One region of the Polaromonas sp. P2_G11 genome, then DNA from elsewhere that is predicted to be linked to it. Evidence: predicted binding sites of a transcription regulator. Region 1 holds the regulator's gene; each other region holds the start of a gene.
The links. The regulator sigma-54, encoded in region 1, starts transcription at its own class of promoters, with help from an activator protein. The targets are predictions, from matches to a motif close to TGGCANGNAANCTGCTTT.
Positions count from the first base shown of each region.

Region 2: the regulator sigma-54 is predicted to act here: its motif matches at 4,604-4,621, upstream of AC1DWQ_RS14375 (ammonium transporter).
Region 3: the regulator sigma-54 is predicted to act here: its motif matches at 5,259-5,276, upstream of AC1DWQ_RS09840 (formate/nitrite transporter family protein).
Region 4: the regulator sigma-54 is predicted to act here: its motif matches at 5,964-5,981, upstream of AC1DWQ_RS19540 (transglutaminase family protein).

Region 1 is NZ_JBFUFE010000004.1:572,417-580,119, forward strand. Features, by position in the region: gene AC1DWQ_RS16780 (THUMP domain-containing class I SAM-dependent RNA methyltransferase) at 1-1,131, opposite strand, end outside; gene AC1DWQ_RS16785 (RNA polymerase factor sigma-54) at 1,174-2,709, opposite strand; gene lptB (LPS export ABC transporter ATP-binding protein) at 2,854-3,645, opposite strand; gene lptA (lipopolysaccharide transport periplasmic protein LptA) at 3,660-4,286, opposite strand; gene AC1DWQ_RS16800 (thiol:disulfide interchange protein DsbA/DsbL) at 4,446-5,105, opposite strand; gene AC1DWQ_RS16805 (SPOR domain-containing protein) at 5,234-5,866, opposite strand; gene argS (arginine--tRNA ligase) at 5,921-7,606, opposite strand.
Region 2 is NZ_JBFUFE010000004.1:33,861-41,563, forward strand. Features, by position in the region: gene AC1DWQ_RS14355 (crotonase/enoyl-CoA hydratase family protein) at 1-691, opposite strand, end outside; gene AC1DWQ_RS14360 (phosphate/phosphite/phosphonate ABC transporter substrate-binding protein) at 999-1,778, opposite strand; gene AC1DWQ_RS14365 (hypothetical protein) at 1,962-2,411, shown strand; gene AC1DWQ_RS14370 (hypothetical protein) at 2,572-3,033, opposite strand; gene AC1DWQ_RS14375 (ammonium transporter) at 3,073-4,533, opposite strand; gene AC1DWQ_RS14380 (sulfite exporter TauE/SafE family protein) at 5,048-5,806, shown strand; gene mrdA (penicillin-binding protein 2) at 5,975-7,703, opposite strand, start outside.
Region 3 is NZ_JBFUFE010000002.1:682,985-690,687, forward strand. Features, by position in the region: gene AC1DWQ_RS09815 (ATP-binding protein) at 1-493, shown strand, start outside; gene AC1DWQ_RS09820 (NADPH-dependent F420 reductase) at 603-1,232, opposite strand; gene AC1DWQ_RS09825 (LysR family transcriptional regulator) at 1,339-2,268, shown strand; gene AC1DWQ_RS09830 (ketopantoate reductase family protein) at 2,400-3,302, shown strand; gene AC1DWQ_RS09835 (alkaline phosphatase D family protein) at 3,401-4,996, opposite strand; gene AC1DWQ_RS09840 (formate/nitrite transporter family protein) at 5,436-6,248, shown strand; gene AC1DWQ_RS09845 (bifunctional protein-serine/threonine kinase/phosphatase) at 6,320-7,703, shown strand, end outside.
Region 4 is NZ_JBFUFE010000005.1:443,496-451,198, forward strand. Features, by position in the region: gene AC1DWQ_RS19520 (transglutaminase family protein) at 1-681, opposite strand, end outside; gene AC1DWQ_RS19525 (alpha-E domain-containing protein) at 740-1,702, opposite strand; gene AC1DWQ_RS19530 (circularly permuted type 2 ATP-grasp protein) at 1,705-3,198, opposite strand; gene AC1DWQ_RS19535 (DNA internalization-related competence protein ComEC/Rec2) at 3,289-5,847, opposite strand; gene AC1DWQ_RS19540 (transglutaminase family protein) at 6,110-7,703, shown strand, end outside.

The sequences.
Region 1 (7,703 bases):
CGATGTCTCGAAGGCGGGTTCTTCACGTGTGTCACCCCGATCACCGCTGTCCCGGTTCAGCGGCTGGCCAAATTCGTCGATGGGCTGGTTGCGGTGGTCCTGCTGCACGCGTCCTTCGGCCTGTCCTTGCTGGCGGCGCTGGTCGCGCCCCTGCACGCCGGTGATGCCGGCCACACCTGCCACATCAATACGCTCGCCGTAAGGCGGATTCACCAGCATCACGCCCGAAGGCGCGGGCGGCATGCGCTGCAGGGCGTCGCCGCCGCGGAATTCCACCGCATTGGCCACACCGGCACGCTCGGCATTGCGTTCGGCAAAGTCGACCATGCGGAAAGACACGTCGCTGCCGAACACCGGCGCTGTAGGTTCGGTGATGGCGGCTTCGGCCTGGTCGAGCAGGCCGTCCCAGACATGGCCCTGGAAGGGCAGGTATTTCTGAAAGGCAAAACGGCGGTTGATGCCGGGCGCAATGTTGCAGGCGATTTGCGCGGCTTCAATCGCGATGGTGCCCGAGCCGCAGCAGGGGTCATAGAGCGGCACGCCTTCTTTACAGAGCTGATCCCATCCGCTGGCGGCAATCATGGCGGCGGCCAGGGTTTCCTTCAGCGGGGCATCACCCTTGTCTTCGCGCCAGCCGCGCTTGAAGAGCGGCTCGCCCGAGGTGTCGATGTAGACCGTGACGGTGTCCGTCGTCAGGTGCACGTAGACGCGCACGTCGGGCCAGCGCGTGTCGACGCTGGGCCGCACGTCGTCGAACTTGGCGCGAAAGCGGTCGGCGATCGCGTCCTTGATCTTCAGCGCCGCGAAGTTCAGGCTTTGCAGCGGGCTGTGCTGGGCCGTGATCTCGACCTTGAAGGTCTGCTTGGGCGTGAACCAGATTTCCCAGGCCACGTTGGCAGCTGCGTTGTAGAGGTCTTGTTCGCTGCGGTACTGGTTGTGCTGCAGCTCGATCAGCACGCGCTGCGCCAGCCGGCTGTGCAGGTTGAGCTGCAACGCGTCGCGCCACGAAGCCTGCAGCTGCACGCCGGCGCGCCAGGCTTTGCCGTCGATCCCGGTGACACGCTTGACCTCGGTGGCCAGCAGGGTTTCGACGCCTGCGGCGCACGGTAAAAAGAGTTGGAGTTGATTCATGACTGACTTTGAGGGGCGGGGCAGCGCGGCCTGATTGGGCGGCTAGAGTGATTTGCGCAGGTTGGCGGGCGCGATGCGGAGCGCCTCGCGGTACTTGGCCACGGTGCGGCGGGCGCATTCAATGCCCTGCTCCTTGAGCATTTCGGAAATCTGGTTGTCGCTGAGCGGCTTCTTGAGGCTTTCTGACGAGACAAATTGTTTGATGAGCGCGCGCACCGCTGTGCTGGAAGCATTGCCGCCGGTTTCGGTGCCGAGTGCGGAACCGAAGAAATACTTGAGCTCGAAAGTACCGAAAGGGGTGCCCATGTACTTGGCCGTGGTCACGCGGGAGATGGTGGACTCATGCAGGCCCAGTTCATCGGCGATTTCGCGCAGCACCAGCGGCCGCATGGCGAGTTCGCCGTGCGTGAAGAAGTTTTTCTGCCGTTCCACAATCGCGCTGCTTACGCGCAGGATGGTGTCAAAGCGCTGCTGGATGTTCTTGATGAACCAGCGGGCCTCCTGCAGGCGCTGCTGCAGCGCCTGGCCGCCCTGGCCTTTGTGCTGCTTGAGGGCATTGGCATAAATGTCGTGCACGCGAAGGCGCGGCATGACGTCGCCATTGAGCGAAACCTTGAAGCCCCGGCCCGATTTGATGACGATGACGTCGGGCACGATCAGGTTGCGCTCCACGTTCACAAAGCGGCGCCCGGGCTTGGGGTCGAGCCGGCCAATCACCGTGATGGCGCCCTTGATGGCGGCTTCGGTGAACCCACACAGGTGCGACAGGCGCTTGACATCGCGCTTGGCCAGCAGCTCCATGGGTTGCTTGCACATGGCAATGGCTGCGCGGGTTTCTTCGCAGTCCTTGCAGTCCAGCAGTTGCAGGCTCAGGCATTCCGCCAGGTTGCGCGCACCGACACCGGCAGGCTCCATGTGGTGCAGCAGCTTGAGCGCCATCGCAAAACGCTGCTCCAGCTCTTCCGCCTGCGCCATGTCATCTCTTGCAAGACCGGCCGCGAGCGACGCCAGGCTGTCTTCAAGGTAGCCGTCGTCGTTGAGCGATTCAATGAGGAAGTGCAGCGCGGCGCGATCTTCCTCCGACAGGCGCAAGCTCAGCGATTGCCGGTGCAGGTGGTCCTGCAGCGACTCATGGCTGCCCGTGAGGTCGGAGGCCTCGGCTTCGCTCTCTTCATTGTTGTTCTTGCGCGCCGGTGCGTCGCTTCCCCACTCGCTGTCGTCGGGCGTGGTTTCTACCGTGCCATCGCCTTCCCAGCTTTCCTCGAGCTTGGGCTCCGCACTGACTTCTGCGTCATTCGGGGCTGTAGCGCCAGTCTCGTCTGCGCCGCCAGCTATCGAATCCGTAGCAGATTCAAACTCGCGGCTGTCCTGGCTTACCGGCGTGTTGATGTGCTCCAGCCCAAACTCTTCGCGCACCGCCGTCTCTTCCGACACTTCCAGAAACGGGTTTTCGTCGAGCATCTGCTCGACCTCCTGGCTCAACTCAAGCGTCGACAGCTGCAACAGCCGGATCGACTGCTGCAGCTGGGGCGTCAGCGCAAGATGCTGCGAGACGCGGAGTGACAGGCCTTGTTTCACTGGATTTTCAAATGTGCGGAAAGATAAAACGACATGTCTTCGGCCAGCAGGGGCCGCGGAACTGGCTTCGCCAGGCCGCAGGCGCCGTCCCCAGAGGGGGAGAGGGAGCTACACGAAGTGAGCGACAACAGGGGGGAACCATCTTCACATCTTGAAGTGTTCGCCGAGATAGACTCTTCGTACATCGGCGTTGTTCACGATCTCGGACGGTGTGCCTTGCGCCAGCACATGGCCGTCGCTGATGATGTAGGCGTGGTCGCAAATGCCCAGTGTTTCACGCACGTTGTGGTCGGTGATCAGCACGCCGATGCCGCGCGATTTGAGGAAACCGATGATGCGCTGGATTTCGATCACGGCAATGGGGTCGATACCGGCAAAGGGCTCATCCAGCAGGATGAAGCGCGGCTGGGTTGCCAGCGCCCGCGCGATTTCGACCCGGCGGCGCTCGCCGCCCGAGAGCGCCGGTGCCGGTGAGTTGCGCAAATGATCTACCCGCAAATCCTGCAGCAGCGCGTCGAGCCGCGACTCGATGTCTGCGCGCCCCAGCGGCTTTCCGGTTTTGTCGAGCTGCAGCTCCAGCACGGCACGCACGTTTTCTTCGACCGTGAGCTTGCGGAAAATCGACGCTTCCTGCGGCAGGTAGCTCAGGCCCAGGCGGGCACGCAGGTGAATCGGCATGTGCTCGACCGACTCGCCGTCGATGGAAATTTCGCCTGCATCGGCGCGCACCAGGCCCACGATCATGTAGAACGAGGTCGTTTTGCCCGCGCCGTTGGGGCCCAGCAGGCCCACGACTTCGCCTTTTTGCACGGACAGCGAAACGTCCTGCACCACCTTGCGGCTGCCGTACGATTTTTGCAGACCTTGCGCAACAAGGCGGCTGGGGGTCAGGGCAGGAGCGGCCGGGGCCGCTGAAGTGTCAGTCACCACATCCATCTGTGCAGGTCTTTCTAGTTCTTTTCATTGCCCAGCGTCGTGCTGGGGCGCAGAACCGGGGCTGGGCCTGCGGGCGGCGCCGCGACGGGGGCCGAGGCTGTCGCGCGGGGTGACAGCATGGCGCGAACCCGTCCTGTGGGGTTGCTGGCCGTACGATTTTGCGCGCCCCCATCCACGGTGAAGACGTCGGTGTTGTTGTCGTAAACAATCAGGCTGCCGGTGGTTTCGTCCACCAGGGTGGCGCCGTTGTAGCGGCGCACCACCGCCCGCTTGATGAACTTCACCAGGTCTGCACGGCTGTCATATTCAATGCGTTCGCCTTCGCCTTCGATGTATTCGTCTACGCCGTCACGCTTTTTCCGGTAAAACGCCAGCTTGCCGGGCGCCGCGATGGACACCGCCTGCTGGTAGCCTTCGGGATCCTGCATGACGTCAACGCGCTCGCCGCGCACGATGGTCGTGCCCTTGGTGATCACCACATTGCCGGTAAAAACACTGGTTTGCTTCAGGTCGTCATAACGCAGGGCATCTGCCTCCGCATTCATGGGCTTGTCCCGGTCGGCTTTTTCGGCGCTGGCCGGGAAAGCCACCCCCAGCACCAGGATGACCGGCAGGATGAACGAAAAAATGGGGTGTTTCATAAGGCACGAATCTTGCTGCTTGGTGTTGGGCCATTGTAGCCATGCCAGCTCCGGGAATGGCTTGCACGGGGAATATTAGGGGCATAAAAAAACCCGCCGGAAATCGGGCGGGTTTTGTGAGCCAGTGTTTGGCGCGGCGCACGGCCGCAGGCGCTTTCTTTATTTGGCCTTGCGGGATTGCGCGATCAGGTGATCTGTGACCTGCAGCGCGCGGGTCATGGTTTGGGTCTGGTCCGACGAGGTGTAATAACGCCCCGCGATACCCAGCGACGGCACGCCGGCCACTTTGTAGCTATCCTGCAGCTGTGTGGCCTTGCGCGCCTTGGAGGCGACCGAAAAGGAGTTGTAGAACTCAACGAATTTGGCCTTGTTGAGGCCCTGCTTTTCAGCCCATGCAGCTATCAGTTCGGGCGTGTTGAGCGGTTGTTTTTCCACGTGGATCGTAGCAAACACCTTCTTGTGAAGTTCCTCAATTTTGCCCATGGCCTCAAGCACGTAATACAGGCGCTGCTGAGGTTCGAAATCGGGGCGGAAGGACACTGGAACACGCCGCACGGACACGTCCTTGGGGATCTGCTTCATCCAGGCTTCGAATTGCGGCTCGAAGGCGTTGCAATGGGGGCAGTTGTACCAGAAGAATTCCACCACCTCGACCCGGCCGGCGGCGGTCTCGGTCGGCGCCGGCTTGTCCAGCGTCAGGTAATCCTCGCCGTCCTTGAAGGCCTTGGCCTGGGCTTGCGCCAGGGTGGGCAGGGCGGCGACGCCGCCGAGGGCGGCTGCTGCCGAGGCGGCTGAAAACGAAAACTCACGGCGTTGCATCAGATTTTTCTCCTGGAATGACGGAAATAGCCCGGAAACCGCCCCTCTGGCGGATGCCTCGTGGCGCGGGGTATAGGGGTTTGTACACCAGCCTCGTGAAAAGTTCAGCCTATCGTTGGACGAGGGCTTCAGCGCTGGACCCGGACCAGCGCGGTTTCAATGGAATTGTTGTCCAGGCGCTCCTTGGCCTTGTCGGCATCTTCCTTCTTGTCGAAAGGGCCAAGGCGCACGCGGTACACGGTGCGGCCCGCCTGCTCGCGTTCCGACACTTTGGCCTGCATGCCCAGCAGCAACAGCTTGGCGCGTTGCTGTTCCGCATCTTCCGGCGTGCGAAAGGCACCGGCCTGAATGAAATAGCTGAAGGGATCCGCTCCCGGACCGGACGACAGGCCTTCGACCTTTGCCTTTGCCAGATCGCCCAGCGGATCGGCAGGTGCCGGCTTGGCCACCTTGGTCGGCGCCGAAGCGGCGGCCCTGGGGGCGGGCCCGGCGGAGGGGTCGGGTACCGGAACACCAGGCACTTCAACCGCTGCCGGAGGCGGCGGCTTGGGCTGGTTCTTGCCGGCCAGCGGGGCGTTCGGGTTCCAGTCCTTGTTTTTCTTGGCTTCAACAGCGTCGCTGTCGGGGTTGCGTGCCTGGCTCTTGTTCATGAAAGGAACCGGCACCTTGGTGATGTAAACCGCCACCGCCAGCGCCGCGCCCAGGCCGATCAGCGCGCCAATGATCAACCCCAGCAGGGTTCCGCCTCGTTGTGTATTCATACCTTGCCCACGTTCATTGCCTTGTCCTGAAATTCGCATGGTTTTCGCTACTGGTTACATCTTGCGCGGGGCGCTCACGCCCAGCACTGCGAGGCCATTGTGCAACACCTGCGCAGTCGCGGCGACCAGCGCCAGGCGTGCCTGCTTGACGGCCTCGTCGTCTACCAGGATGCGCTCGGCATCGTAATAGCTGTGATAGCTCGCCGCCAGCTCGCGCAGGTAAAAAGCTACATCGTGCGGTGCCAGGCCGGCGGCCGCATTGGCAAGCATGTCAGGGTACTTGGCGAGCAGCAGCATGAGTGCCTGGGCCTGCGGGCTGTCGAGTGCCGACAGGTCCACGGATTTCAGCTTCGCTTCGTCGCCGCCCTGGCCGGCCCAGATGGTGAGGATGGAGCAGATGCGCGCGTGCGCCATCTGCACGTAATACACCGGATTGTCATTGCTCTGTGCCAGCGCCAGGTCAATATCGAACAGGAACTCCGTGTCCGGCTTGCGACTGAGCAAAAAGAAGCGCACGGCGTCGGCGCTGGTCCATTCGATCAGGTCGCGCAGGGTGACGTAGCTTCCGGCGCGCTTGGAAATCTTGACCTCTTCGCCGTTGCGCACCACGCGCACCATGGTGTGCAGGACGTAATCGGGGTAGCCCTGGGGAATGCCTTCGCCGGCGGCCTGCAGCCCGGCGCGCACGCGGGCAATGGTGCCGTGGTGGTCCATGCCCTGGATGTTGATGGCCTTGCCGAAGCCGCGCTCCCACTTGGCCAGGTGGTAGGCCACGTCGGGGACGAAGTAGGTGTAGCTGCCGTCGCTCTTTTTCATCACGCGGTCTTTGTCGTCGCCGTAGTCGGTCGACTTCAGCCACAGCGCGCCGTCCTGCTCGTAGGTCTTACCGGCGTCTTTCAGTCTGGCCACGGCGCTATCGACACGGCCCGAGCTGTACAGGCTGGACTCAAGGTAGTAGTTGTCGAACCTGACCGAGAAAGCCTTGAGATCCAGGTCCTGCTCGTGGCGCAGGTAGGCCACGGCGAACTGGCGGATCGAATCGATGTCGTCGACATCGCCCGAGGCGGTGTATTCGCGGTCGTCCGACTTGACGGTCTTTTTGGCCAGAAAGTCGGCCGCGATGTCGGCGATGTAATCGCCGTTGTAGGCCGACTCGGGCCAGCCGGCGTCACCGGGCTTGATGCCTTTGGCGCGCGCCTGCGTGCTGGTGGCCAGGGTCTGGATCTGCACGCCTGCGTCGTTGTAATAGAACTCGCGCCAGACTTTCGCGCCCTGAGTGGCGAACAGGTTGCAGATCGCATCGCCCAGCGCGGCCTGCCGCCCATGGCCCACATGCAGAGGGCCGGTCGGGTTGGCCGAGACGAACTCCACGATCATCTTGCGCGCCGGGTCGGCGGGCTGTACGCCGAACTGCGCGCCGGCGGCCAGCACTTCGCGCACGGTCTCCTGCTTGGCGGCGGGCTTCAGGCGGATGTTGATAAAGCCCGGCCCGGCGATCTCGATCGCGTCCACCCAGCGCTCGAAGGCCGGAGCCTTCAGCAAAATGGCACGCAGGTCTTCCGCCAGCTGGCGTGGATTGAGCTTGAGCGGCTTGGCCAGCTGCATGGCGGCCGTGCAGGCGAAGTCGCCGTGGGCCGCCACCTTGGGGGATTCAAAGGCAGCTTTGTCGCCTGCGCCGGGGGAAAGGTCTTCCAGCCCCGCAGCCAGGGCCGCGAGCAGGTCTTTTTTAATCGAGAGCATGGGCTGATTTTACGGTTAAGCCATCTGCCGTTCGGACCCCTCAGATACCCGGTCATCGAATTTGCCCGGCGCGGCGTTATGTGTTGGAATTCCAGCC
Region 2 (7,703 bases), 540 kb from region 1:
CGGCCATCAGGGCCTCGGTGAAGAACCCCTGGTCTGCCGGTTGCTCGGCAATGCGCGGCAACGCATGCATGAGGGCGTAGTTGGTCAGCGGCGCGTTTTCTGCCACGCGAGTGGCCAGTTCAAGGGCTTTGGCGAAAGCCTGGCCCTCGGGCACCAGGTATTGCGCAATGCCTATGCGCTCACCGTCCACCGCGTTGTAGACACGGCCGGTCAGCATCATGTCGGTCATCCGCGCGGCGCCGATCAGCCGCGGGATGCGCACCGCACCGCCACCACCGACAAAGATGCCGCGCGAGCCTTCGGGCAGCGCGTAGAAAGCGCTTTCGTCGGCAACCCGGATATGGCAGGCACTTGCCAGCTCCAGGCCACCACCGACCACGGCACCGTGCAGGGCCGCGATCACGGGCACCGGGCCGTACTGCACCCGCTCCAGCGCTGCGTGCCACATGCGCGAATGGTGCAGGCCCTGGCTGGCATCACGCTCCTTGAGTTCGCTCAGGTCAAGCCCCGCACAGAAGTGGTCACCCTCGCCGCAAAGCACGGCGGCTTTTGTTTCGGAAGGAAGGCTTTCGAACAGGTTCCGCAGTGCCAGGATCAGGGCGTCACCCAGGGCGTTGCGTTTGGCAGGGCGCGCCAGGCGGACCACGGCGACATTGCCGTGCATTTCGAGATGAAGGTATTTTGGGGTCATGTGAAGTGTGTTTCCGGAAGCCAATTATGGTTATGAATAATAACTATTACAACGTGATTAAGCCTTTTTTTTCTAGTGAAAACCCTAGGGCGTACCAAGGCATGTTTGCGCGGCGGACCAGCCGGCCCGCAAGGCAATCCGCAGGAGGAAACCCTGGATGAAGGATGACTCCCCCCGCAGGGGATGGAGGAAATTGGGTCGCCCGGCAGACGGCGATTCGGCACACTGGGTGTGCCGCTGACGCTAGCGGTCAGTCAGTTTCGCCGTGGCCCGGCCTGGCGCCGGCAACAGCCGGCGAAGGCCTGGCTCAAATATTGAGCCACTTCAGCAGCTCGCGCATGCGCGCTTCCGACGTGGTGTCGAACTGCTCGATGCCGATGCGCTTGAGCACGTCCTTGCCGGCATCGCTGGCGGGCAGCGCCAGCAATTCCTCCTGGATCGCCTTGAGCTGTTCGGGCTTGACGCGTTTATGGGCCACCAGCGGAAAGTAGGGCTGCGCCACGCTCTTGTGCAGGATGCGGCCGCCGTCTTTTTCCCATTTTTTGCCGATGCCCGAGTAGGAAGCGACACCGCCCACATCGGCAAACTTGTTGTCCAGGTAGAACCCGACGGCAGCTTGTTCGCGCACGAACTGCACGTTTTCCTTGTCGACCAGGATGCCTTTGTCCCTGAGCTCTGCGGCACAGAAGCGGGACATATAGGCAATCTGCTCGGGCAAGGCAATCCGCTTGCCCTTGACGTCGTCGATGGTCTTGAGGGCCGAACCCTTGGGCGCAATGATGAAGCACTGCCCGTCGGGCTTGGTGCTGGCGATATAGCTGTAGCCGTAGTCGCGCATGCCGCGCGCCGGGTAGTCGCTCGGGCGTGCCATCACCAGGTCGAAGCGGCCGGTCTGCATGCCTTCTTCCAGCTGCTTGAATTCGCGCGCAAACACCACGCTGACCTTGGCCTTCATGGCTTTGCCGATCACCTCGGCCAGCCCCTGGTATTTGGCAATCACCTGGGCGTGGTCGAGGCCACCCGAAGTGCCTTCGCTGATGCCCAGTATCAGTTGCTGGGCCTGCGCCTGGGCATTGGCAGTGCCCATACAAAACTGGCTGAACCCCAACACCAGGGTCCCTAACATCCATCTCCTCAGCATAAGCCTCTCCTTATATAAAGCTCACGCATGCTACTGCGTGTGTCCGGCGCTGGCTAGCGCAATTTACCCCTGTCAACTTTTTCCACCACCCTCATGACATGGTGGGCGCCCGCTTGCATTTGCACCCCGATGACACAATCGGAAGATGCCGCAGACCACCGCCGCCCGACCGAAATCATGAAGAGTCTGCCCACCTTCCTGATCGCCATGCTGCTGACTGCCCTGTCTGCCTGTAGCCCGGCGCCGCGCGCCAGCCAGGACCCGCTGTCGATTGCCCGCGCCCCGGTGGCCACGGCCATCAACGACTACCAGCGCTGTGCCCAGAGCGCCTTGCAGTCGCTGAAAGACAACCCGGAGCAGTCCGTGTTTGTGCTCGCCGATGCCGCACTGGCGGCCTGCGATGCCGGCCTGGATCAGGTGCGGCGCAGCATCCTGGCGGACAACGCAGGCCACCCTTATGTGGCCGCGTTTGCTGAAGATGCCAGCGCCAACATCCGCATTCGCACCCGCAACATGCTGGCGCACAGCCTGAACCGCGTTCGGGAAGCCGCAGCGCCGCATGCCGCGCCGGCAAAGTAATTAAGCGGGAAAACCCCCGCAGCGTTCAGCGCAAGCTCTTCACGAAGCGCGGCGCGTTCGGGGCAATAACACCGCAGAACCGGCTTTGCCGGGCTGCAGGTGTTGCCACCCTGAGGGGGGTTCCGGCTACACGCAGTGAGCCGAGACAGGGGGCTACAAGTTATCGCAGGCCCTTCACATAGCGCGGCGCGTTCGGGTCGCGCTGGCGGCGCTCTCGCGGCGACTCGCCCTCGCCGAAAATGGCACCGAATGTCGACTCGATAAAACCTGATTCAGGATAGACCTCTTCCTCGGTATCGATAGACCGGGCGCTCTGGCGGTCGGGCACAGGCGCCGGGGCAAGCACCGGCTGGCTGCGCTCCTTCACCACCTCGGACACCAACTGCACCAGCGGCACGCGTGCCTTGGGCTCGGGGGTGGCCATGATTTCTTCAAGCCGGTCGGCCCACACCGCCAGGTCCACGTGGCCATCCTCGGCGGCTTTTTCCCGCGCAAAACGCGCTATTTCGGCGGCGTATTCCTGGTTACCGGCCATCCACTCGGTGTCGGTCACGCGGCCGGTTTTGCGGCGCAACAGCACATGCAGGTGGGCCGCAACGGCAATTTTTTCACTGGAGGGCATGGTGCGCAATCCTTGAAAGTGGAGTCCGTTGTTTGTCAGTTACGTGCCCAACCGCTCGGCGTGCTGGGTGATGTCCAGGCCGTCGCTCTCGGCGGCTTCGCTGACGCGCAGGCTGACGATCAGCGAGGTGACCCACAAGGCCAGCGCCGTCATGAACAGGCTGTAGAGCATGACGGCGCCTGCGCCGATCGCCTGGGTCATCAGACTGCCCTCGACACCGGAGATGGCCTTGCTGGCAAAAATGCCGGTCAGCAGCGAACCCACAATGCCGCCCACGCCGTGCACGCCGAACACGTCCAGTGAATCGTCGGCGTTGAGCAGGCGCTTGAGGCCCGTAGCGCCCCAGTAGCAGGCCACGCCGGCCACCAGGCCAAACACCAGGGCCGCGCGCGGCGAGACAAAGCCCGCCGCCGGCGTGATGGCGACCAGCCCGGCGACCAGGCCCGAGCACAGTCCCAGCAGGGAAGGACGCCCGCGAACAATCCATTCGGCCGCCATCCACGAGAGAGCGCCCGCGGCCGCCGCGATGTGCGTGACGGCCATCGCCAGGCCGGCCCGGCCGTCGGAGGCCACGGCGGAGCCGGCGTTAAAGCCAAACCAGCCGACCCACAGCATGCCGGCACCGGCCATGGTCAGGCCCAGGTTGAAAGGCGTAAACGGTTCACGGCCGTAGCCGTGGCGTGGCCCGAGCGCGTAGGCACAGACCAGCCCGGCAATGCCGGCATTGATGTGCACGACCGAGCCGCCGGCAAAGTCCAGCGCGCCCATGCGCGCCAGCCAGCCATTGGGCTCCCAGACCCAGTGGGCAATGGGTGCGTAAACGACGACGGTCCACAGCGACATGAACACCAGCATCGCGGAAAACCGCATGCGTTCCACAAACGATCCGACCACCAGCGCGGCCGTGATGATGGCGAAGGTCAGCTGGAACATGGCGTAGACCGACTCGGGAATGTTGGGCGCGATATGGCTCACGGCCACCTTCTGCGCATCCTTCACGTAGTCCAGCCCGGTGAACCAGAGCCGCTCGGGACCACCCAGATAGTGCCCAAGCGCACCTTTGCCGGGCGTGAAGGCGATGGAGTACCCCACCGCAAACCAGAGCAGGCTGACAACGGCACAGATAGCGACGACGCAGGCCATGACATTGAGCACGCTTTTCCTGCGCACCATGCCGCCGTAGAAAAGGGCGATGCCGGGCAGGGTCATGAGCAATACCAGTGCGGTGGAGGTCATCATCCATGCGGTGTCGGCACCATTGAGGGTCTCCACACCGACCAGTCCTGGCTGCGTCAGCGGTGCCGGGGCAGCCGCAGGAGGCACAGGAAGGGGCGCTGAGGCGGCAGCCACCGGGGCGACAGGAGGCGCAGGAACCGTGGCCGGTGCGGGGGACGGTGCGACTTCCGGAGCACTGGCAGTGGCTGCTGGCGGCGCCACTGCCGGGGGAGCCGTGGTCTGTGCCAGGGCTTGCTGGCATGCCAGGCCCAAGCATAAAGACATACTCAAGGCCAGAAATCTGTTCATATGCATACGGTGCCCGCCTGTTCAATCAACCAACAATTGGTAACAACAGGCATAAGTCGTGCCAATACCGCAGTAGCTCGTGTGATGGGACTGCGACGGAAAATATGTACTGCAAAAGTGCGCAAACGATTGGCGTGGTGCCCCAAAAACATCCACAGAACCAGCGGCCGCCCAAAGCCCGGGGCCGGGAAACCCCCAATGCACTGGGACAGTGCGCCCGCTATATTGGATGACTTGCTGACGAGCCTTGCTGCTCGCAACGCGAGGAGCCGAGGAGACACGAGAGAGTCATTAAGAAGTACACAAGCAAAGCGGCATTCCACAAGAGATGCAGATTTGCAAAAAGCGCTGGCAACCCCAGCGCTTTTTTTATGCCTCCGCCGTGATGGGTAAAACCCTCAAAAACCTTTGCAACCATTGACTGTCTTGCGCCAACAGCTATCTATTTGATAGCAATGAGTCTGTTCAATGCGATGGGACAATCCGGGCCATGGAATTATTCATCGTCTCGTTGGCCTCCCTGCTCGCCGGTTTTGTGGACTCTATCGTCGGGGGCGGCGGGCTGATCCTGGTGCCGGCCCTTTTTGCGGTTTTCCCCACCACGCATCCTGCCACCCTGTTTGGGGTGAACAAGGGGGCCTCGGTCTGGGGCACCGCGGTTGCCACGGCCCAATATGCCCGCCGCGTGGAGCTTCGCTGGACGGCACTGCTGCCGGCGGCCACCGCCGGGTTTACCGGCTCGCTGGCGGGCGCCTGGCTGGTTACCGTCATCTCGCCGGGATTTTTGCGCAAGGCCCTGCCCTTTGTGCTGCTGGCGGTACTGCTTTACACCCTGGCCAGGAAGGAGCTGGGCCGCCACCACACGCCCCGCTTTACCGGCCGTGCCGAGACCGCGGCGGCCTGCTGCATCGGGCTGGTTTTGGGGTTTTACGACGGCTTCTTCGGCCCGGGCACCGGCAGCTTTTTTGTATTTTTATTTGTGCGCTGGCTGGGTTATGACTTTTTGAACGCGTCGGCTTCGGCCAAGCTGCTCAACACCGCCACCAACCTGGCGGCGCTGGCGCTCTTTGCCTATAAAGGCCATGTCTGGTGGCATTTCGCCCTCACGATGGCCGTGGCCAACGTAGCAGGCAGCCTGCTGGGCACCCGCCTGGCCTTGAAACATGGGGCTGGTTTTGTGCGCGGGGTGTTTATCGCCGTGGTCAGCGCGCTGATCCTGAAAACCGCTTTTGACGCATTTGCGCGCTGACGGCGTGCTGCCAGTTTGCTATTGATTTAGTAGCTTCTTGCGCACGTCCTGTATGGGTTTTCGGCGGATTTTGCTTGAAATCCGGCCATCACTGTTTAATGACCAAATTGGCGTCCAGCCCAATAAAGGCATGCGCAAGCAGCTCTCAAATCGATAGCGACGGCCGGCTCAATCGGGGTTGATGCCCGCCGCCGCCATGGGCGGCGGCAGCTTGCTGAGCGCCTCCGCAATCGCCGCCGTCCTGGCCTTGGCGGCAGCGGCAGCCGCGGCGTTCGTGGGGCCGGGGGAAGCGCCTGCTGCGCCGGCCGACAGCTGGCCGGCCACGTCGGCGGCCTGACGCGGCTTGCCGATGGGCGCTGCCGCCAGCCCCTTCTGCACCGCCACCATGTCTTCCTCGCTCGGGTATTGGCCCAGCAGCACATAGTCAAAAACACGCCGTGCAATCGGCGCCGCCACCCCGGCGCCCCAGCCGGCGTTTTCCACGATCACCGCCAGCGCGATCCTGGGGTCTTCGGCCGGCGCAAACGCCATGTAAACAGCGTGGTCACGCTGGTACTCTTCCATCTTGCTGCTGTTGTACTTGTCTTTCTGGCCGATGGTGACCGCCTGCGCCGTGCCGGTTTTGCCGCCGCTCAGGTAACCCGCGCCGGCAAACACGCGGGCCGAGGTGCCTTCCTGGGTAACGCCGACCAGGGCCTTGCGCACGATCGCGATGTTTTCAGCCTTGTAGCCCAGGTTTTCCGGCGCATCGGCCGGTAGCGGGTGCATCACGCGCGTCACCGGGTCCTGCGTGCCGATCACCAGCCGCGGCCTGTGCTTGACACCGTTGTTGGCCAGCACGGCCGTGGCCTGCGCCAGCTGCAGCATGGTGAAAGTGTTGTAGCCCTGCCCGATACCCAGCGAAATGGTTTCACCCGGGTACCACTTCTGGTGCTCCGGCCTTTTATAGGCCTTGCGTTTCCAGTCCTGGCTGGGCAGCACGCCCGTGACTTCACCGCTGATATCGATGCCGGTGATTTGCCCAAAGCCCAGCGGCTGCATGAAGTCGTGCATGGCGTCCACGCCGAGTTCGTTGGCCAGTGAATAAAAGTACACGTTGCTGGACTTCACGATGGCGCGGTACATGTCCACAGCCCCGAGTGCGATGTCGCCGTGGCTGCGGAAGACGTGGCCGCCGAAACTCCAGGAGGCGTTGTCGTTGACGATGAAACTGGCGGAGCGCTTTCCGGTTTCCAGTGCCGCCATGGCCATGAAGGGCTTGTAGGTGGAGCCCGGCGGGTAGGTGCCGCGCAGCGCGCGGTTGAGCAGGGGCTTGTCCAGCGAGTCGCGCAGGTATTGCCAGCTCTCCGTGTCAATGCCGTCCACGAACAGGTTGGGGTCGAACGTCGGCTTGCTGACAAACGCCAGCACGTCGCCGGTCTTCGGGTCCATCGCCACCAGCGCGCCGCGCCGGTCGCCGAACATGTCTTCCACCAGCTTCTGCAGGCGGATGTCCAGCGACAGCATGACGGTGTTGCCGGGCGTGGCCGGGTTGCTGGCGAGTTTGCGCATGGCGCGGCCGCCCGCCGAGGTCTCGACCTGTTCGACACCGGTGGTGCCGTGCAGCTGCTGCTCAAAACTCTGCTCGACGCCGAGCTTGCCGATGTAGTCGGTGCCGCGGTAGTTGCCTTCGTCTTCGCTGCCTTCGATGACTTCTTTTTCTGCCTGGTTGATGCGGCCGATGTAGCCCACCACGTGGCTTCCCAGCTCGCCATACGGGTAGCTGCGAAACAGCCTGGCCTTGATGTCCACACCCGGGAACCGGAAACGCTGCGCCGCGAACCGGGCGACTTCCTCGTCGGTCAGGCGCGTGCGTATGGGCAGCGATTCAAAACTTTTGGATTCTTCGCGCAAACGC
Region 3 (7,703 bases), on a different contig from region 1:
AATGGACGCCATCATCAGCCAGTTCCTGGACTTTGCCCGCAGCACCGAAAGCGAAGCGCCGGCGCCGGTGGCGCTGGATGTGCTGGCGGCTGAGGTGGCGGCCGCCTCGGCCGGCCACGGCATGCCGGTGGCGCTGCAGGGCGGCAACCCGCCGCCGGTGCCCTTGCGCCCGCGTGCGATGCGCCGCGTGCTCACCAACCTGGTTGAAAATGCCTGGCGCCATGGGCTCCCGCCGGTCACCATAGCCACCGGTACGCAGGGCGATTCGGTCTGGATAGCGGTGACGGATCACGGCGCCGGCATTGACGCCGGGCAGGCCGAGGCCTTGAAGCAACCCTTTCGCCGCGCTGAAAGCACACGCACCGGCCCGCCGGGCGCCGGGCTGGGCCTGGCCATCGTGGACCGCATCGTGCGCGCGCACGGCGGCAAGTTTGAGCTGCTGCCTGCCGACGGCGGGGGCCTCTGCGCCCGGATCACGCTGCCGCGGGCCTGAAACACCCCAAAAAAAGGCCTCGAAAGGCCTTTTTTGAGTGTCAAAACGGGCTGCAGGCCAATAGAGACGAGCGCAAGCAGCTATTGATTTGATAGCGATTGCTGCGGCTTCACCCGAACTGCACCAGGTTGAGAATGGGCAGCGGGCCGCCGGGAAACTGCGCCAGGCGTCCACCCACGGCCAAAGTGCCGAGGTCGATTCCCGAGAACCCGAGCTGGCTGATCAGTGCCGCCACGGTCGCCTTTGCCTTGGCGTCGTCGCCCGAGAAAAACAGCACGCGTTTGCCGCCCTGGTCGGCGGGGTCAGTGGCCAGCAACTGGGCGACCAGGTGGTTAAAGGCCTTCACCACGCGCGCGCCGGGCACCAGCTCGGCAAACACTTCGCTGGAGGCGCGGCCGTTCAACTCAACGGGCCGGAGAGGAGGGCCTTCGACCGCGTTGTTGGCGTCAATGACGACACGGCCGCCAAAGTTGGGCAAACCGGCCAGCGCTTCAGGCAGGCGACCCCAGTTGACGGCCACCAGCACGATGTCTTTTGTGGCGGCTTCCTTGACGGTGCCGGCGTGGATGGTGGGGCCGAGTTCGCGCACGATGTCTTTGAGCGAGTCCGGGCCGCGGCTGTTGGACAGCGTGGCATGGATGCCCTGGCGGGCCAGGGTTTTGGCAAATGCCGTGCCGATGGCGCCGGCACCGACGATCCCGATGCTGGGGGTGCTGGATGGGGTTGAGAGGGTAGACATAAATTCACTCCTTGGTTGTTGATGGGTGAATGATGGGTTTTTGATTGCCTTTTGATAAGCAGGTAATTGATTGAATTATTTTCAATCATTACTTTAAAATGGTGAAATGGAAACCCTGGCCAACCTCGAATCGTTTATTCGCAGCGCCGAAGGCCGCAGCTTTTCTGAGGCGGCACGGCGCTTGGCCCTGACGCCTGCCGCCGTCAGCCGCAACGTCGCCATGCTGGAGCGAAACCTGGGCGTGCGGCTGTTTCAGCGCTCGACCCGCAAACTCACGCTGACCGAAGCCGGTGAACGCTTCCTGGTCTCGATCAGCGGCAACCTCGATGCGCTGCAGTCCGCCATCGCGGCCATCTCCAGCGACAGCGGCGCCCCCGCAGGTCAACTCAAGGTCAGCATGTCGCCCACCTTTGGCATCGACTACATCGTGCCGCTGCTGCCGGCCTTCCTGGACCGTTATCCGCTCATACGTCCTGACTGGTACTTTGAAAACCGCCCGGTCGACCTGATCGCCGAGGGGTATGACGCGGCCATCGGCGGCGGCTTTGAGCTGTCGCCAGGCGTGGTGTCGCGCGCACTGGCCCCGATCCACCTGGTCGCCGTGGCATCGCCCGCCTATATGGCAGGCCAGCAGGCCCCGGCCGACCCCGCGGGCCTGGCCGGGCTCAAAGGCATCGCCCTGCGTTCCAGCGGAACGGGCCGGGTTCGCCAGTGGGTCATGCGCAATGCGGCCGGCGCGGAAGTTCCGGCAGGTTTCATGGATTCGGTGGTGGTGAACGACCCGACGGCCATGCGCGCGGCAGCGTTGCTGGGCCTGGGCGTGACGCTCGTGGCTTTGCCCGATGTACTGCCTTTGCTGGAGCGCGGTGAACTCGTCAGGGTGCTGCCGCAGTGGTATGTCGATGCCGGCGTGATCTCGATTTACTACGCCACGCGCAGCCAGATGCCTGTCAAGACGCGGGTGTTCATCGATTTTGTGGTCGAGGCCTTCGAGCGCGACCAACTGGCCCGGCGCTTTACCGGCGGCCCGGGCTAAGAGGCCCGGTCGCCGGCAAGGGCGGCCCGGGCTAAGAGGCCCGGTCGCCGGCAAGGGCGGCAGACTTCGCCCACAATTCCTTTTTACGTTTCCCCTTCCGTTTCCGTATCTCATTGAAGGCAAAGACACCCATGACCCAATCCCTCAAAGCCGCCGTGATGGGCGCAGGCGCCGTTGGTTGTTATTACGGCGGCATGCTGGCCCGTGCGGGGCTTGACGTGGTGCTGATCGCCCGGCCCCGGCATGCTGACGCCATTCAGAGTGACGGCCTGCACATGGAAACCCGCACTTTCGACGAACACGTGCGCCTGGCCGCCAGCAGCGAACCCACCGCCGTGCAGGGCGCCGGCCTGGTGCTGTTCTGCGTGAAGTCCACCGACACCGAAGCGGCCGGTGCATTGATCCGGCCGCACCTGGCGCCAGATGCGCTGGTGCTCTGCCTGCAAAACGGCGTCGACAACGCCGACCGCCTGCGCACTGTGCTGCCGCAGCATGCAGTGGCTGCCGCCGTGGTGTACGTCGCTACCGAAATGGCCGGCCCCGGCCACGTCAGGCACCACGGCCGCGGCGAGCTGGTGATTGAGCCGGCCAGCCGGAGCGAGGCCGTGGCCCAGGCCTTCATCGCAGCCGGTGTGCCGGTTGAAATCTCCAGCAATGTGCGCGGCGCGTTGTGGGCCAAACTCATCCTCAACTGCGCTTACAACGCCGTCTCGGCCATCGCGCAGCTGCCGTACGGCAAAACCGTGCAGGGCGAGGGCGTGAAAGACGTCATGCGCGACGTGGTGGCCGAATGCCTGGCCGTGGCAGAGGCCGAAGGCGTGCAGGTGCAGGGCGACATGCACCTGGCCGTGGACAAGCTGGCCGGCAGCATGCCCAACCAGTTGTCATCCACCGCACAAGACCTGGCGCGCGGCAAACCCACCGAGATCGACTACCTCAACGGGCTGGTCGTCAGGCGCGGTGAAGCGCTGGGTGTGGCCACGCCGGCGAACCGGGTGTTGTGGGCGCTGGTGAAGTTAATGGAAGGCAAGTGACGCATTCAGTTGCTGCCGGCCAGTGCACCAGAGCACTGCCGACGCAGCGAAGCTGACTGCGCTACCGCGGCTTTGACGCGGCCTCGTGTTTCAGCCGGTCAGGCGCGTTGCGGCGCCAGTGTCTTGGTGTAAAGCGACGCGCCGGCCAGGTCTTTCAAGGTGACTGTCATGGCCCTGGTTTTCGCGTCGATGTCGACCTGGCCAAAGAACTGCATGCCGTTGGTGGGTGGCGCGTTCACTTCGGTGGGGGCTTTCTGGTACATCACCTGCATGCCGAAGGTGGCGTCGGTTTTGTTGGGCCCAAATCCACCGGCGTTGAGCGGACCCGACACAAACTCCCAGAATGGCGAAAAATCATTGAACCTGGCCTTGGCCGGGTCGAAATAATGCGCGGCGGTGTAGTGAACATCGGCCGTCAGCCACACCACATTCTTGATGCCGGCACGCTTGATCTCGCGCAGCAGGCGCGCAATTTCGATTTCGCGACCCAGGGGGACGCCATCGTCACCGTTGGCGATGGCTTCCCAGCGGCTGCGGCCGTCGCTGTCTTTGCCATCGTCCACATGCAGGCTGATGGGCATGTCGGCGGCGATCACTTTCCAGACCGATTTTGAGCGCTTCAGGCCGTCCAGCAGCCAGGCAACTTGAGGGCGGCCCATAAAGGCGCTTTCTTCGGTTTCGCTGGTTTGCAGGTTATGGCTGTTGGGACCGCGATAGCTGCGCATGTCGACCACAAACATGTCCAGCAGGGGGCCTTGGGGCAAATGGCGGTACACACGCTCACTCTCCACGTCGGCGGTACGGCGTATGGGCGCAAATTCATGAAAGGCCCGGGTGGCGCGCGCCACCAGCAAGGGCACATTCTTTTCGGTGTAACGCTTGTCGGCACCGAAGTCTTTGGAGTCAGACCAGTTATTGGCCACCTCGTGGTCATCCCATTGCCAGATTTGCGGCACTTCAGCTGCCATGCGGCGCACATTGGTGTCCATCAGGTTGTAGCGATAGCGGCCGCGGTACTCGTTGAGTGTTTCCGCGACCTTGCTGACCTCTTCGGTGACCACGTTGTTCCAGAGGGAACCATCAGCAAGCTTGACCTGCGCCGTGATGGGACCATCGGCGTAAATCGTGTCGCCACAATGCAGGAAGAAGTCAGGGTTGACCTTTCGCATCTGCTCGTAGATTTTCATGCCGCCCCATGCCTCGTTGATGCCCCAGCCTTGCCCGGCCGTATCGCCACTCCATGTGAAGCGCACGTCGCGTACAGCCTTGGCCCCTGCGCCGGCAGGCAGACGCAGGTGGCCGGCCACGGCTTCAGACAGCACACGTTCGTTATGCAGGTCTTGCAGCACCACCCGGTAGAAAATTTCCTGGCCCGCCGGCAGGCCCGTCAGGTCCACGCGCCCGGTGAAGTCGGTGTCGTCCATCAGGTAAGGGCCCCGCACGCGCGTGGCATTGGTAAAACTGGCGGTCGTTGCCCACTCGAGCCAAAGGCGTGAAGGCCGGTCGCTGCGGGTCCATATCACCGCGCCGTCCGCTTTTGGGTCGCCACTTTGAACCCCGTGGGCCATTTGGGGCCGCATGGCTTCGCGCGTGATGAGGGCAGGGGCTGACTGCGCCTTGGCGAGGCGGGGAAGCACCATGGCCGAGCCTCCCAACACGGCAGCAGTCGAATTAACAAATTGTCGGCGATCCATGGGTTTCTCCAGAAAAAGTAGTGGCGTTGGAGCGCCTATTCTTTTGGCAGGACATGTCAGCTTCATGAATCATCTGCCCGTCGAAAAGCTGTAGTGCTGCCGGGTGCGCATCGTCCAAGCCAGCGCCTGGGTGGCCAGACGATGTAACGGTTGGCACCAAAATATTTGTCAATGGCGTTGAAATGCACAAATTTGGGGCGACGCAATCGCCTCCGCAGTGCCTCCGGGGGCCAGCAAGGCCGGATCCGCGGTGTTTTGCTAGCGGCACGGTATGTGCTTGCATCCCTGAGGTCAGGCTGACGAAGGCCTGCGCAGGGTAAAGCGAGCTTCGCGGTGCCCAATCGATCTGAATGGATAACGGCGTCCACTTCGGTCTTCAATCTTTTTGAAGATCTCGAAGTGGATTTTTTTTTGGCAAAACAGGATTTAGAGGGATCGTATGGCTTATTTAGTGCCTTCGGAATTTGTGACCAAGATGGTGGATGCGGGTGAATCCAAAATCTTCATGTCTACCCGCGACACCGTGATCCGGGCCTATATGGCCGGCGCCATCCTGGCGCTGGCGGCCTGGTTCGCCGTCACCATCAACGTGCAAACCGGCCAGCCGCTGCTGGGCGCCGTGCTGTTTCCGGTCGGTTTTGTCATGCTCTACCTGTTCGGCTTCGACTTGCTCACCGGCGTGTTCGTGCTGTGCCCGCTGGCGCTGATCGACAAACGCCCGGGCGTCACGGTCAAGGGCGTTCTGCGCAATTGGGGCCTGGTGTTCACCGGCAACTTCCTGGGTGCCTTCACGGTGGCCGTGATGATGGCAATCTACGTCACCAACGGCTTTTCGACCGAGCCCAACGCCGTGGGCAAGGCCATCGGCGTTGTGGGCGAGAACCGCACGCTGGGCTACCAGAAGTACGGCGCCAACGGCATGCTCACATTGTTCGTGCGCGGCATGCTGTGCAACTGGATGGTGTCGGCCGGCGTGGTGGGGGCGATGATCTCCACCCAGGTGAGCGGCAAGGTGATCGCGATGTGGATGCCCATCATGCTGTTCTTCTACATGGTGTTCGAGCATTCCATCGTGAACATGTTCCTGTTCCCGTCCGGCCTGCTGCTGGGCGCGCATTTCACCATCATGGACTACCTGATCTGGAACGAAATTCCGACGGTGCTGGGCAACCTGGTGGGCGGCCTGGCCTTCACCGGCTTGACGCTGTATGCCACGCACATTAAAACCGGACCGTCACGTTCCTTTAAATAACCTGCTTTCAAAACAAAAGCTCCCGCGCATGCAAGATACAAAGATGCGCGGGGGCTTTGCCGGTACCCCACATGTCCAGTGAACTGAAGATATCGGCAGGTCAGTATTCGGACAAGGGCCGCAAGGAAACCAACCAGGATTTCCACGGCATCTATGTACCCAAAGAGCCGCAACTGAGCGCCAAGGGCATTGCCATTGCATTGGCCGACGGCATCAGCAGCAGTGCCGTCAGCGACGTGGCCAGCCAGTACGCCGTCACCGGTTTCCTTGAGGACTATTACTGCACCTCGGAAGCCTGGTCGGTCAAGACATCGGCCGAGCGGATCCTGAGCGCCACCAACTCCTGGCTGCATGCGCAGACACAGAAAAGCCAGTACCGCTACGACAAGGACAAAGGCTATGTGTGCACCCTGAGTGCCATGGTCATCAAGTCGACCACTGCGCATATTTTTCATGTCGGTGATTCACGCATTTACCGCCTGCGCGGCAAGGCGCTGGAACAACTGACCAACGACCACCGTGTGTGGATTTCCCAGGGCCAAAGCTATCTGGGCCGCGCGCTGGGCTTCAAGCCGCAGCTTGAGATCGACTACCAGACCCAGCAGGTGGAGCAGGGCGACATCTTTCTTCTGGCCACCGACGGCGTGTATGAACACGTCAGCGAATACGACATGGCCGGCCTCATCCACATCTGTGCCGACGAGCCTGGCGGGCTGGATATGGCAGCCAAGTCCATCGTCGAAAAAGCCCTGGAGCGAGGCAGTGGCGACAACCTCACGGCACAAATTGTCCGCGTCGATGAGCTGCCCAACGGGCAGGCCGGCGAGCTGCTCCAGCAGCTGTCAGGCCTACCGCTTCCGCCCATCCTGGAGGCCAGGACGCAGTTTGACGGCTACACCATCGTCCGCGAAGTGCACGGCAGCAGCCGCAGCCACATCTACCTGGCCACCGACAACGACACGGGCGCGCTCGTCATCCTTAAAACACCGTCGATAGATCTGGGCGGTGACCCGGCCTACCTTGAAAGGTTTTTGACGGAGGAGTGGATCGCCAGGCGCATCAACAGCGCGCATGTGTTGAAGCCTTATGTGCCGACCCGAAAGCGTCATTACGTGTACGTGGCCACCGAATACATCGACGGGCAAACACTGAGTCAGTGGATGATCGACAACCCCCGGCCCGGCCTGGAAGCCGTGCGCGGGCTGGTGGAGCAAATCGCCAAAGGCCTGCGCGCGTTTCACCGGCTGGAGATGCTGCACCAGGACCTGCGACCCGAGAACGTCATGATCGACAAGACCGGCACGGCCAAAATCATTGACTTTGGCTCAACCCGCGTAGCCAGCCTCATGGAAGCAGATGCGCCCGGCGGGCACAACGACATTCTGGGCACGGCCCAGTATTCGGCGCCGGAGTATTTTGTGGGCGAGGGCGGCACCACGCGTTCAGACCTTTTCT
Region 4 (7,703 bases), on a different contig from region 1:
GGTGACGTCAATGCTGACCCAACGTCGGGTGGCCACGTCGAGGCACACGTCACACCATGCGTGGCTGGCGAGGTCGGGCTCGTTGGCGGCGTAGAAGTAGCCGCTGACATAGCGCGCCGGGTAGCCCAGGCTGCGGCAGATGGCGACCATGACGTGGGCCTGGTCCTGGCAGACGCCTGCCCCGGACTTGAAGGCTTCCAGCGCCGTGGTCGTCACGCTGGTGCTGTTTTTCAGGTAGCTCACAGCGCCTGCCACGCCCTGGCTCAATGCCAGCAGGGCCGGCAAGCTTGCAGTGCCGTCAAGGCTTTGCGGGATAAAGCGGCGGCCAAATTCGGCAAGCTCCCAGTGCGGTTCGGCCAGGTGTGTGGCGCGCAGGAAGAAGTACGGATGCGGCAGGGTTTCCGGGTCGTTGAACTCCGCCACGCCAAAGGTTTCCACATCGCCGGCCGCGTTAACCAGGCTCCAGCGCACGTTGTCGGCATCCTTGCCCACAAAGGTGTAAGAGCTGATGGTGTTGCCAAAGGCGTCGCGCTGGGTAAAAAGTTTTTCGGGCGCGCCCAGGCTCCAGAAATGCACCGTCTGCGCCGGGCTGGACTGCGGCGTGAGCCACAGCGTCTGCAGCGCATAGCGCAGCGGCTCCGTGTACCGGTAGTCGGTGATGTGCCTGACGTGCAACTTCATCAAGGCCCCGTCATACAACAGTACCGACCCTTTGCGGCGGCAGAAGTTAGGCCGTCTTTCAAGTGGTGGCCGGCACCAAAAACTCGCGGCTGATGTGTGCGCCCAGCTCGTTCACGCGGTCCAGGAACTGCGTCAGGAAGGCGTGCAAGCCCGTTGCGAGGATTTCGTCGATGCGTGCGTATTGCAAATCAGCCCGCAATTTGCCGGCGCGGCGCTGGGTTTCGCTGCTGGTATCGCTGGTCACCATGGCAAGGTTGCTCATGACTTCGTTCAGGCAGGCCAGCAGGGAGCGCGGCATGTCGGCGCGCAGGATCAGCAGCTCGGCCACGCGCTCGGGTTTGATGACGTCGCGGTAGACCTTGCGGTAGACCTCAAAGCCCGAAACACTGCGCAGGATGGCGCTCCAGTGGTAGAAGTCGTATTCCTGATCCTTCTCGCCGGCCATGCCGAGGAAGTCGTTCTGCACGGCGTGGAACTTCACATCCACCAGCCGCGCGGTATTGTCGGCACGCTCAAGAAAGGTACCGAGCCGCAGGAAGTGAAAGGCTTCGTCCTGCAGCATGGTGCCCAGTGTCACGCCGCGCGACAGGTGCGAGCGGAACTTGACCCATTCAAAGAACTGGCCCGGGTCGCGCTCGAAGTCGCCGCTGCGCAGCATGCGGATGACCTCGAGGTAAGTCTGGTTCTGCGTTTCCCACACTTCGGTGGTCAGCGTGCCGCGCACGGCACGGGCGTTTTCACGGGCGTTCTGCAGACAGGAAATGATGCTGGACGAGTTTTTCTCATCACGCACCATGAAGTCCATCACGTCGCGCGGATTGATGGTGTCGCCGTACTTGGCGGCAAACGAAGGCTTGAGCTCACTGATGCTGAGCAGGCCCTGCCAGCCGGCCTGCACCAGTGCATCGGACTGCGGCAGCAAAGAGGTCTGGTAGTTCACATCCAGCATACGCGCTGTATTCTCGGCCCGCTCGGTGTAGCGCGACATCCAGAAGAGGTGGTCTGCAGTGCGTGACAACATGATTATTTTCCTCCCCGGGATTGCGACTGCGATTGGGACTGGTACTGCATGGACGAGCCGTCCTGCAATATCCAGGTGTCCTTGGTGCCGCCGCCCTGCGACGAATTGACCACCAGCGAGCCGTCTTTGAGCGCCACACGCGTGAGGCCGCCCGGCACCATCTGCACTTCTTTACCGCTCAGCACAAAAGGCCGCAAGTCGATATGGCGCGGCGCAATTCCGCTTTCCACATACGTGGGGCAGGTTGAAAGGCTGAGCGTGGGCTGCGCAATGTAGCCCGACGGATTGGCCAGCAAGGCCGCGCGGAACTCTTCAATCTCGGCCTTGGTGGCGGCCGGCCCCACCAGCATGCCGTAGCCGCCGGCGCCGTGCACTTCCTTGACAACCAGGTCTTTCAGGTTGGCCAGGGTGTACTGCAAATCCTCGTTATTGCGGCACATGTAGGTCGGCACGTTCTTGAGGATGGGCTTCTCGCCGAGGTAGAACTCAATCATCTTGGGCACGTAGGGGTAGATGGACTTGTCGTCTGCCACGCCGGTGCCGATGGCGTTGCACAGCGAGACATTGCCGCTGCGGTACACATTGAGGAGACCCGCGCAGCCCAGGGTGGAATTGGGGCGGAAGGCCAGCGGGTCCAGGAAGTCATCGTCCACGCGCCGGTAGATCACGTCGACGCGCTTGGGGCCGCGCGTGGTGCGCATGTAGACAAAGTTGTCCTTGACGAACAGGTCCTGCCCTTCAACCAGCTCGACGCCCATCTGCTGCGCAAGGAAGGCGTGCTCGAAGTAGGCCGAGTTGTACATGCCGGGCGTCAGCACAACCACCGTGGGCTCGGCCGTGGCCGGCGGCGCCATGCCGCGCAGGGTTTCAAGCAACAGATCGGGGTAATGGGCAACGGGTGCAACGCGGTTTTCGCTGAAGAGTTCAGGAAACAGCCGCATCATCATCTTGCGGTCTTCCAGCATGTAGCTCACGCCGCTGGGCACGCGCAGGTTGTCTTCGAGCACGTAGTATTCGCCGTTGCCCTGCGCGTCGGGTGCACGGACGATGTCGATGCCGCTGATGTGCGAATAGATATTGCCAGGCACATCAACGCCCATCATCTCGGGTCGGAACTGCGCATTCTGGAAGATCTGCTCGGACGGCACCACGCCGGCCTTGATGATTTCCTGGCCGTGGTACACGTCGTGGATGAAGCGGTTGAGCGCGGTGACGCGCTGTACCAGGCCTTTTTCCATGCTGGCCCATTCGTGGGCGGGAATGATGCGGGGAATCAGGTCAAAGGGAATCAGGCGTTCGGTGCCGGCGCCGTCTTCGTCCTTGGCACCATAAACCGCAAAAGTGATGCCGACCCGGCGGAAAATCATTTCAGCTTCGGCTCGGCGGGCCTGCATCACGTCGGCAGGCTGCCGGGCCAGCCACCGCTGGTAACCCTGGTAATGCTCACGGACGCTGGACTCCGTGGCGTTCATTTCGTCAAACATCGGTCGGCTCATTGGCTTGATCTCCAGCAAGTTATGCGCATGGCAATTGTTTTAACGTAGCTTAGCAAGTTATGCGCCAAGGCGGTGCGTCCACCCGAATTTTTAACGCCCGGGCTCATGATGCCAGTAGCGTTTGCCCTGCTCCCGCTGGCACAAAATCTCGCCGGGGCGAAGGCTTTGCCAGGTAGCAGCCCCGCACTGCGGCGACTTCACCAGGCGTACGCCGCGCTCCTCATAACGCGCCACCACGGACTCCACCGGGTGGCCAAAACGGTTTCGGTAACCCGACTGCACCACCGCCCACTGCGGCCTGACGGCATCAAGAAACACCGCGCTGGACGATGTTTTGCTGCCATGGTGCGGTACCAGCAGAAAGTCGGCCTGGAGGCTGGCCGGAACGCTGGTCGCCAGCCGGAGTTCCTGCGGCGATTCGATGTCGCCGACCAGCAGGGCTGCGCGGCTGCCGCCAGGGGCGCTGCTGGATATGCGCAACACGCAGCTCATGGCGTTTGACTTGCTGGCAGCGTCGTAGTCGGCGGCCACGGGGTGCAGCACCTCAAATGCCACACCGTCCCATTCCCAGCGCTGGCCGGCCACGCAGCGGCTGGCTTTGCGCAGCGTTTGCAGCGGATGCGCGTCTTCAATCGAACTCACCAGGCTGGCTTCAGGCTGCATGGCCAGGACGGCCTGGGCCCCGCCGATGTGGTCGATATCGCGGTGGCTGATCATGAGCATGTCCAGCCGTTCGCCCAGCGCGCGCAGCAGCGGCACCAGCACCCGGTGCCCGGCATCGCTTTCGCGCGAAAAGCGCGGGCCGGCGTCATACAGCAGCGTGTGGCTTGCCGTGCGCACCAGCACGGAATTGCCCTGCCCGATGTCCGCGGCCAGTAGCTCGAACTGCCCCTGCGCCACGCGGGCCGGTTGCCACAACAGCACCGGCAGCAACAGGGGAAGGCCCAGCGCTCGAAAATGAAACGGCAGACGTGTAGCCAGCAGGCCGCCGCCCGCCACGCCGGCGACAGCACACCACAGCGGCGCCGCCGCCACGCTGACCGAGGCCAGCGGCCAGCTCGCCAGCCATTGCAAAAATATCGCCAGCCCGCCGACCGACCATGCCGCCAGCGACCACACCGGCGCCCACGCCACACCCAGCAAAGCCAGCGGCGTGATGAGCAGCGTCACCACCGGAATGGCCACGGCATTGGCCAGCAGGCCGACCAGCGAGACCTGGTTGAACAGCAGCAGCGACAGGGGCGTGAGCGCCAGCGTGACGACCCATTGCTCCCGCATGGCGCGGACAACGCCGTCCAGCCACCTGGGTCGGCGTTGCCACCAGTGCCCGTTTTCAGGCAGGTTTTTTGAGTCGAATTGGGCTGCAGCCCTTTCCCCATGAGCGCGAGCAGCTCCTGAATCTGTAGCAAACAAGACGCCCACCGCAACAAAAGACAACCAGAACCCCGCCTGCATCAACGCCCATGGGTCCAGCGCCACCACCACGGCCATGGCCAGCAACCAGGTCTGTAGCCAGGGCCACTGCCTGCCGCCTTGCCGAAGCAGGATTACCGTGGCCAGCATCCAGATGGTTCGCTGCGCGGGCACGCCCCAGCCGGAAAACAGCGCATACAGGGTGGCCAGCAGCAAGCCGCCCAAGGCACCCGCAGCGGCCGCCGGCAATGCGAGACACAGCCGCGGCGTGAAACGCGCTGATCGCCGCCACAGCGCGCCGATCAGCAGTGAGGCAGCCCAGGCAAACATCGTTATATGAAGGCCTGAAATACTCATCAAGTGAGCTACGCCCGTGGCACGAAACACATCCCAGTCGGCGCGTTCGATGGCGGCCTGGTCGCCGACCACCAGCGCGGCAATGACACCGGCCAGTTGCCGGTTTTCGATGCGCTGAAAGATCGCTTCACGCACGACTTGCCGGGCCTGCTCTATGGGGTGTTGCCAGCTGCTGGAAAGTTTCGCCGGCGGTGTGTCGCGCGGGCCGGCACGTACATAGCCGGTGGCCTGGATGCCCTGCTCCCACAGCCAGAGTTCGTAGTCAAAACCAAAAGGATTGCTGTTGCCGTGCGGCGCCTTGAGCCGCACCGTCATCTGCCAGCGTTCGCCGGCGCGCAGGACTTGCGGCTGACGCTGCAGGGCCAGCGCTATCTCGAATGGGTCGGCGTCTTGGGCCGGCACGGCGGGCTCGCGCCCGGCAAAGCCCGAATACCAGCCCAGCATGACGTGCGGCGGCAAGGTGACTTTGCCACCATTGAGGCGGGCAGATTCCACGGCCAGGCGAAAGCGCACGCCGTCTTCTCCGGGTTGCGGCATCGCCAGCACCTGACCCGTGACCTCGATATCGCGGCCCTCCAGCGCCGGATCGAGCGCCGCAGTCAGGAAAACGCCGGCACGCCAGCCCGTGAGGCCCACACCGAGCAAGGCAGCGAGGGCAAAGGCCGAAACCACCCTGCCCCACGAAGGAAGGCGCAGCCTGCCAAAGCGCAGGTACAGGCCAGCCAGGGTGCAGGCCAGCAGTGCCATGGCGGCATATACCGGTTGCGGCCACAAGGCGGACTGCTGCAACTGCAAGGCAACACCCGCAATAAAACCGGCAAACACCGGCCCCGGGCTTGCCGCATACAGCCGTGCTCCGGCCGATACAGGTCGATTCAAACCCCGCCTCCCCTTTGAACTGTTTTTATGCACTGACCGCTTTGAGCTTAACGGGAAAGCGCGGCAGGTAAACAACAAACAGCGCCAAACAGCCGGTTCACACTCAAGAGACCACGTGGCGCAGCTCTTGCTTTCAGAAATGCCACCAAATCCGGGTAAGCTGTTTACACGGTGTTCCTGAGACCGCAAGATGTGGCGGTCTGTTGAACGTATTTTCCTGAGGGCGTGATTGCACGCCCGGTCCTTTAAAAGCGAGGTTGCCTTGTCCATCCACGTCGCCCTGAGCCACATCACGCATTACAAATACGACCGCCTGGTCAAACTCGGCCCCCAGGTCGTCCGCCTGCGGCCTGCGCCGCACAGCCGCACACAGGTACTGTCGTATTCCCTCAGGGTTGAGCCCGCCGGCCACTTCATCAACTGGCAGCAGGACCCGTTTGCCAATTACCAGGCCCGGCTGGTGTTTCCCGAGCCGACGCGCGAGTTCAAGGTCACGGTGGACCTGGTGGTGGAAATGGCGGTGTTCAACCCGTTTGACTTCTTCCTGGAACCCGCTGCCGAGGAATTCCCGTTTACCTACAACGCGCTGCAGGCCCGCGAACTGGCGCCCTACCTGGCCACCCAGCCGGCCACACCGCTGCTCAAGCGCTACCTCGAAAAAATCGACCGCACGCCCAAACGCACCATAGACTTCCTGGTGGGCCTGAACCAGGGCCTGCAGTCGGACATCAAATACTCCATCCGCATGGAGCCCGGCGTGCAGACGCCTGAAGAAACCCTGCGCCTGGCCTGCGGCTCCTGCCGCGACACCGGCTGGCTGCTGGTGCAGCTGCTGCGGCACATGGGCCTGGCCGCGCGCTTTGTCTCGGGCTATTTGATCCAGCTGAAAGCTGACGTCAAATCCATCGACGGCCCCAGCGGTGCGGAAGCTGATTTCACCGACCTGCACGCCTGGTGCGAGGTGTTTTTGCCCGGTGCCGGCTGGGTCGGCCTGGACCCGACCTCGGGACTGATGGCCGGCGAAGGCCACATTCCGCTGGCGTGCACGCCCGAGCCGTCGAGCGCAGCGCCGGTCGAAGGCGGCGTCGACAAATCCGAAGTCGAGTTCGAGCACCACATGGCGGTGCAGCGCATTTACGAGTCACCACGCGTGACCAAGCCCTACACCGAGGAGCAATGGCAAGCGGTGCTGGCGCTCGGCGAAAAGGTCGATCAAGACCTGGCGGCCGGCGACGTGCGCCTGACCATGGGCGGCGAGCCGACCTTTGTGGCCACCACCGACCGCGACGCGGCCGAATGGAACATCGACGCGCTGGGCCCGACCAAGCGCGGCTACGCGACCGAGCTCGTGCAGAAATTGCGCGCCGAATATGGCGAAGGCGGTTTCCTGCATTTCGGCCAGGGCAAGTGGTACCCCGGCGAGCAACTGCCGCGCTGGGCGCTGAGCATCTTCTGGCGCAAGGACGGCCAGCCGATCTGGCAAAACCCGGACCTGTTTGCCGACGAACGCCAGCCCTGCAACTACACCAGCGCCGACGCGCAGCGTTTTGTGCAGACACTGGCGGGCAAGCTGGGCCTGGCCACCACCTACATCACGCCAGGCTATGAAGATACCTGGTACTACCTCTGGCGCGAACGCCGGCTGCCGGTCAACGTCGACCCGTTTGATTCGAAGCTGGACGACGCCATGGAACGCGAACGCCTGCGCCGCGTCTTCATGCAGGGCCTGGATTCGGTGGTGGGCTATGTGCTGCCGCTGCAAACCAAGGAGCAACTCAAGCAACGAAACGCAGGCGCCTCGCCCGCGCTGAGTGGGCCCAAATGGACCACCGGTCCCTGGTTCTTCCGCGAAGAAC